2 linked regions of the Syntrophotalea carbinolica DSM 2380 genome follow. The protein of the gene in region 1 binds, or shares a complex with, the protein of each later gene. Links are inferred from orthologs where the notes say so. Each region holds a gene or a part of one and is shown in the gene's direction. Other genes may lie near its edges. The genes, in order: tsaE and tsaD.

The links.
Region 2: the proteins of tsaE (region 1) and tsaD are in contact, whole or in part, in a crystal structure (PDB 6N9A), measured with the Thermotoga maritima proteins. The link is inferred for Syntrophotalea carbinolica DSM 2380 from one-to-one orthologs. Residues at the interface, in WP_004082108.1 of Thermotoga maritima: Leu37, Gly38, Lys46, Lys57, Val59, Lys60, Ser61, Thr63, Phe64, Thr65, Leu66, Met67, Val69, Pro71, Tyr82, Arg83, Leu84, Asp86, Asp88, Phe89, Asp93, Ile128, Asp130, Glu131, Arg134; in WP_004082750.1 of Thermotoga maritima: Cys10, Asp11, Arg49, His50, Leu82, Gly84, Gly135, Gly136, Glu154, Thr155, Leu156, Asp157, Asp158, Ser159, Glu162, Asp165, Lys166, Arg169, Leu170, Tyr175, Lys213, Thr214, Leu217, Tyr218, Gln221, Arg222, Asn324.

Annotation. Positions count from the first base shown.
Region 1 is NC_007498.2:1,175,910-1,179,042, forward strand. What follows is about bases 1-2,813. They hold tsaE (tRNA (adenosine(37)-N6)-threonylcarbamoyltransferase complex ATPase subunit type 1 TsaE), read left to right. Parts: upstream 1-1,072; coding sequence 1,073-1,555; downstream 1,556-2,813. Other genes in these bases: PCAR_RS05830 (pyridoxine 5'-phosphate synthase), read left to right, coding at 1-195; acpS (holo-ACP synthase), read left to right, coding at 197-583; PCAR_RS05840 (CBS domain-containing protein), read left to right, coding at 620-1,069; PCAR_RS05850 (aspartate kinase), read left to right, coding at 1,776-2,813. In the rest of the region: more of PCAR_RS05850, read left to right, coding at 2,814-3,008; cimA (citramalate synthase), read left to right, coding at 3,052-3,133. UniProt on the Escherichia coli protein: Required for the formation of a threonylcarbamoyl group on adenosine at position 37 (t(6)A37) in tRNAs that read codons beginning with adenine.
Region 2 is NC_007498.2:2,163,032-2,166,307, reverse strand. Bases 137-3,092 are described here. They hold tsaD (tRNA (adenosine(37)-N6)-threonylcarbamoyltransferase complex transferase subunit TsaD), read left to right. Parts: upstream 137-1,078; coding sequence 1,079-2,107; downstream 2,108-3,092. Other genes in these bases: rsmA (16S rRNA (adenine(1518)-N(6)/adenine(1519)-N(6))-dimethyltransferase RsmA), read left to right, coding at 2,727-3,092; PCAR_RS10245 (DUF2062 domain-containing protein), read left to right, coding at 2,233-2,730; PCAR_RS10255 (PhoH family protein), read left to right, coding at 137-1,024. Also shown: more of PCAR_RS10255, read left to right, coding at 1-136; more of rsmA, read left to right, coding at 3,093-3,276.

The DNA of each region.
Region 1 (3,133 bases):
GCGGTTAAGGCCGGCAACAAGCTGGGCCTGCTGGTTCATGCCGGTCACGGATTGACGTATTTCAATATTCAGCCGGTCGCAGCTATCGGCGGCATTCGGGAATTCAATATCGGCCATAGCATTATTTCGCGAGCCGTTCTGGTTGGTATGGACCGGGCGGTGCGGGAAATGAAGGATCTGGTCGGCGGGGCCTGACATGCCGTATCTGAGCGGGTTGGGTAACGATCTGGTGCGCATTCAGCGTTTTCGGAGGTTTCTGGAGGCCGGGAAGACCGCCATCCTTGAACGGTTGTTCACCGAGGAGGAGCGAAGCTTCTGCCTGGCCAAGAAAGATCCTGCGCCCCATTTCGCCGTACGGTTTGCCGCCAAAGAAGCCTTTTTGAAAGCTCTTGGAACCGGACTGCGTTATGGTATCCGCTGGCAGGATATGGCGGTGGTGCGCAATCCGGAGGGGAAGCCCGACCTGGTTCTGGATGGCGAGGCCGCCCGCCTGTTTGAAGACCGTGGCCACGTCCGTCTGCTGCTGTCGTGCAGCCATGATGGGGATTACGCTTTTGCCACTGTCGTGTTCGAGGGTAACTGATCCGCTTTTGTCTCCAATCCGGAAAGGGATATGATCATGCTGAAAGCCCGTGATATCATGACCAGCGAAGTACATACGGTTTCCATGGAAACCAGCGTCGATGAGCTGGCCCGTTTGTTTGTCAAGACCGGGGTCAGCGCCATGCCAGTGGTCGATTCCGAAGGCATGTTGCAGGGTATCGTGACGGAGACCGATCTCGTTGCCCAGGATAAGCCCTTGCATATCCCGACGGTCGTATCCCTGTTCGACTGGGTCGTTTATCTGGAGAGCGAAGACCGTTTCGCCGAGCAGGTAAAGAAAATGACCGCCCAGAAGGTGCGGGAAATCTGTACCACCGATGTAGCGACCTGCTCGCCTGACGAACCGGTTTCCCAGGTTGTCGCCGTGATGCTGGAAAAGTCGGTACATATGGTGCCGGTGGTGCAGGAAGGTAAACTGCTGGGGGTCGTTGCGCGGCTCGATATCATTCGCAACATGGAGCTCTAAACCGTGTCGGAGTGGATTCTCGATACCGCCTCGGCGGAAGAAACCAGACGCCTCGGCCGTTGTTTGGGCCAGGTGATCAAAGATCCTGTCGTGCTGCTTTTGAGCGGTGACCTGGGCGCGGGTAAAACCTGTCTGACCCAGGGTATCGCCCGCGGCTTGGACATTCCTGAAAGCGAGCCGATCGTCAGCCCGACATACACTTTGATGAATTTGTATGAGGGACGTTTGCCGCTTTATCATTTCGATCTTTACCGGCTGGCGGATCCCAGCGAACTGGAGGATCTCGGGTTGGAGGAATACCTGCCCGGAGACGGGGTCGCCGTGGTGGAGTGGGCCGATCGTTTTGACGATCTGTGCCCGACCTATCTTGCTATCCGGATTCAGCATCGGGGTCCCGATATGCGGGCCATTCGTTTTTGCGCTGTCGGTCCGACGGGCGAGACTCTGTTGGAGGCGTTGCAATCCGTTTGGCAATCGCAGGGTTGAAACCATGCCTGCATCCACAAACGGGATTGTTTGTAAAAAGGCAACCAGGCTGCATTCTATCGGCTTTGGTTTGCCATGTGAAATACGGATCGTATAAGCAGGTTGACAGGCCGGAGACAGTCTCGGATTCAGGACTTTCGAGACGTTTCCATGGGGTGGGGTTGCTACCGCATTCTGCCTGAACGCCTGGTTTTCCATATTGAAAAGGAGGAAGGGGACTATGGCCCTGGTAGTACAGAAGTATGGGGGGACATCGGTCGGTGATGTTGACCGGATCCGCAATGTCGCCCGGCGCGTTGCCAAAACCTACGACGACGGAAATGACGTGGTCGTGGTTGTGTCGGCTATGTCCGGAGAAACCAATAAACTGGTGGCTCTGGCCAATGAATTATGCGATTTTCCCAGTGAACGTGAATATGACGTACTGGTGTCGACGGGCGAACAGGTGACTATTGCTTTGCTTTCCATGTGTTTGCAGTCCATGGGTTACAAGGCAAAAAGTTATCTGGGCCATCAGATTCCCATCTTTACGGACAGCACTTTCAGCAAGGCGCGTATCGAAAGCATCGACGACAAGAATATCCGTGAAGATCTCAATAACGGCACGATCATTGTCGTAGCCGGTTTCCAGGGTATCGACCATGACGGCAACCTCACCACCCTGGGACGGGGCGGTTCCGACACCTCCGCCGTCGCGGTGGCCGCCGCTCTTAAAGCCGATGTCTGTGAGATTTATACCGATGTGGACGGCGTCTATACGACCGATCCCCGGATTGTGGCGGATGCCACCAAAATCGAGAAAATTTCCTACGACGAGATGCTCGAAATGGCTTCCCTCGGAGCCAAGGTATTACAGATACGTTCGGTGGAATTCGCCAAAAAATACGGCGTGATCGTGCACGTGCGTTCCAGTTTTAACGATAATCCAGGGACCCTGGTTACCAAGGAGGACGAGGATATGGAAACCGTTCTGGTTTCGGGCGTTACATACAATAAAGACGAAGCGAAGATTTCCGTGATGGGTGTGCCTGACAAGCCTGGTGTCGCCGCCAAGCTGTTCACTCCCCTGACCACTTCGAATATTACCGTTGACATGATTATCCAGAATGTGTCCAACGACGGACTTACCGATCTGACTTTCACAGTGCCGCGCGGCGATTTCAAGAAGGCTCTCAAGGCCGTCGAGGAAACCGCCCGGGAAATCGGTGCGGCCGGTGTGCGCAGCGATGAAAATATCGCCAAGGTATCCATTGTCGGGGTCGGAATGCGTTCCCACTCCGGGATTGCCAGCAAGATGTTCCGGGTTCTTTCCCAGGAAGGTATCAACATCCAGATGATCTCAACCAGCGAGATCAAAGTTTCCTGTGTTATTGATGCCAAATATACGGAATTGGCAATTCGTGTACTGCACCAGGCTTTTGGTCTGGATAAAAAAGATAGCAAGGCCGAATAAGGGGTTTCCGCTGGATACCCGGCTGCAGCCAAGAGGTAATGCAATGACTGCGATTCGATTGTACGATACCACCCTGAGAGATGGCACCCAGGCCGAAGAGATATCCTTTCTGGTCGAGGATAAAA
Region 2 (3,276 bases), 990 kb from region 1 along the record:
GGATCGTGGCGATAACCGCATCCTGGCGGTAGCCATGCAACTGAAGGATGACTGCAATTGTCCCGTGGTGTTTGTCACCAAGGACACCAACTTGCGCATCAAGGCCGATGCCGTCGGCCTTAATGCCCAGGATTACGAGTCGGACAAGGTTTCCATAGAAGAACTCTACTCCGGTATGGACGAGGCGGTTCTGCCCCGCGAGCAGGTTGACCGCTTCTACGGTCAGGGGTATATCGATGTCGACGGTGATTTTTTCGATAACCAGTGTTTGACCCTGGTCGACGAGGGCAATACCTCCCATACGGCCGTGGGGCGCTACGATGCCGCCCTGGGACGGGTCTTACCGCTGATTAAACCTCCCAAGGAAGGGTTGTGGGGCATTACCCCGCGCAATCGCGAACAGCAATTCGCTATCGATCTGTTGCTCAACGATGACATCCAGCTCGTTACCCTGGTGGGCAAGGCCGGCACCGGCAAGACTCTGCTCGCCATTGCCGCGGGTTTGGCCAAGTCGGCCGATGAAGGCAGTTACAGTCGCCTGTTGGTGTCGCGGCCCATCTTTCCCCTCGGTCGGGATCTCGGGTTTTTGCCCGGCGACGTCGAGGAAAAGCTCGCTCCGTGGATGCAACCGATCTTCGATAACGTCGAATTGTTGCTTGGCATGGTCGATGAGCACGGCAAGCGCAAGCGCGGTTACAAGGAGCTGGTCGAAATGGGGATATTGGAAATCGAACCCCTGACCTATATAAGAGGGCGTTCCATTCCTAAACAGTACATGATTGTCGACGAGGCGCAAAACCTCACGCCTCACGAAATCAAGACGATCATCACCCGTGCCGGGGAAGGGACCAAAATCGTCCTGACGGGCGACCCGTATCAGATTGACAATCCGTATATCGATTCATCGAGTAATGGCCTGACCTATGCCGTGGAAAAATTCAAAAATCAATCCATTGCCGGGCACATAACCCTGATGCGCGGAGAGCGTTCGCCGTTGGCGGAACTGGCGGCCAATCTGCTTTGATTTTCTGCATGCCTCGATTTACGGGCTGCCGGTTCAGAAAGAAGACCCTGTTTCATGTTATTGTTGACCCTTGAATCTTCCTGTGACGAAACTTCGGCGGCTGTCGTACGTGACGGCCGCCAGGTTTTGTCGAATGTCATTGCATCGCAGATCGACGTTCACGCATTGTATGGCGGTGTCGTCCCCGAACTGGCTTCGCGCAAACATATGGAAGCTGTGGCGGTGGTGGTCGACGATGCTTTGCGCCAGGCCCGGGTTGCGCTTGGCGATATCGAAGGCATCGCCGTAACGCGCGGTCCCGGTCTGGTGGGTGCCTTGCTGGTCGGTTTGTCCATGGCCAAGGCCATGGCCATGTCGCTGGATATCCCGCTGGTCGGCGTTCATCATATGGAAGGGCACATTCTGGCGCCTCTGTTGGAGCAGGATGTCCCGTTTCCCTATCTGGCTTTGGCTGTTTCAGGGGGGCATACCCACCTTTATCGCGTCGACGGTATCGGTCGGTACCGGATTGTCGGCCGGACCCTCGATGACGCCGCGGGGGAAGCTTTCGACAAGGTCTCCAAGCTTCTGGGGCTCGGTTATCCCGGCGGTGCGGTCATCGATCGGCTGGCCGCCGAGGGCAATCCCAAGGCCTTCGATTTTCCACGGCCGTTGCTTAAAAAACCCAACTTTGATTTCAGTTTCAGCGGAATCAAAACCGCCTTGCTGTATTATGCGCAAAGTCAGAAAGGTCCCATCGAAGGGGATCATCTTCGCGATGTTGCGGCCAGTTTTCAGCAGGCGGTGGTCGAAGTACTTTGCAAAAAAACCCTGCGGGCGGCCAGGGAAACAGGGCTGCAACGCATCGTGGTGGCCGGTGGCGTAGCTTGCAACAAGGGACTGCGTCGCATGATGGGGGAGCGTTCGGCTAAAGAAGGATTCCAGGTATTTTTCCCCAGCCCGGGCTTATGCGCGGATAATGCCGCCATGCTCGGTGTTGCCGGAGACGCCTACCTTGCGGGGGGCTGTACCTCCGATCTGGATCTCAACGCCCGGTCCAATTGGCCCCTCGATCAGGCCGGTTGGCCACAGCCCTGCCGGTAGCTTGTGCTCTGCCCCTGACTTTTTTCGGTTGGCGAGGGTGTTGGTGTGTTTTTGCAAGACCTGACATTTTCAGAGAGATGTGACGCCACTTCCCGCACAGGCTAGTCACGAACGGATGGAACCGCATGTATAGGCGATGGCCTCTGGTTCGGCAAATCAAATTATTGGTTGTACGGTTTCTGCGTCTGCGCGGTGCTCCTGAGGAAATATCCAAAGGTTTGGCTCTGGGTATTTTTATCGGGCTGACCCCGACCTTCGGTTTTCAGATGCTGCTGGCCGTTTGCCTGGCCGTGATGCTCAAAGAGAATAAGTTCGCCGCCGTGTTGGGCGTCTGGGTGACGAATCCTTTTACCGCGCCTTTCATCTATGCCCTCGAGTATGAATCCGGACGCGTATTGTTGAATATGGATTATGTCCACATACCGGCCTCTTTGAGTTTTTCCGCATTGAAAAGCCTCGGTTGGGAAGTGTTGCTGCCCCTCGGTGTCGGCAGCCTGTTATGGGCTGCATTGACCGCCATGACGGTCTATCTCGCCGCTATTCGCATTATTCCCATAACGCAAACCTGGAAAATACCCCGCTGGCCCCGACGGCCTCGGCGCAGACAGAAAGAAGGGCCATGAATCACCGTCCCAAAAAACGTTTCGGACAGAATTTTCTGCAGGACCGCCAGGTTGTCGACGGGATTTTCGCGGCGGCCGATTTGCAGCCTGAGGACCGGGTGCTGGAGATCGGTCCCGGCCTTGGAGCGTTGACCGACCGGTTGTTGCCGGAGGTGGCCAGACTGCATGTCATCGAGATCGATCGGGATCTTGGGGCCGGCTTGCAGGCCCGCGATGAGGACAAGCTTGTTGTACATCTCGGGGATGCCCTGAAGCTGGATTGGACGGCTCTTTTGACCGATCCGCCGTATAAGCTGATCGCCAATCTGCCCTATAATATCTCCAGCCAGATTGTTTTTAAGATCCTCGATCACCGGCATCTTTTTTCGCGCCTGGTATTGATGTTCCAGCAGGAGGTCGGAGAGCGACTGTGTGCCGGTCCCGGCAGCAAGAATTACGGCATTCTGTCCGTATTGTGCCAGGTGTGGTTCGATATCCGCCGTGTCTTGCGCGTTCCTCCCGGCGCGTTTTACCCGCCACCGAAAGTCCATTCGGCTGTGTTGTGTT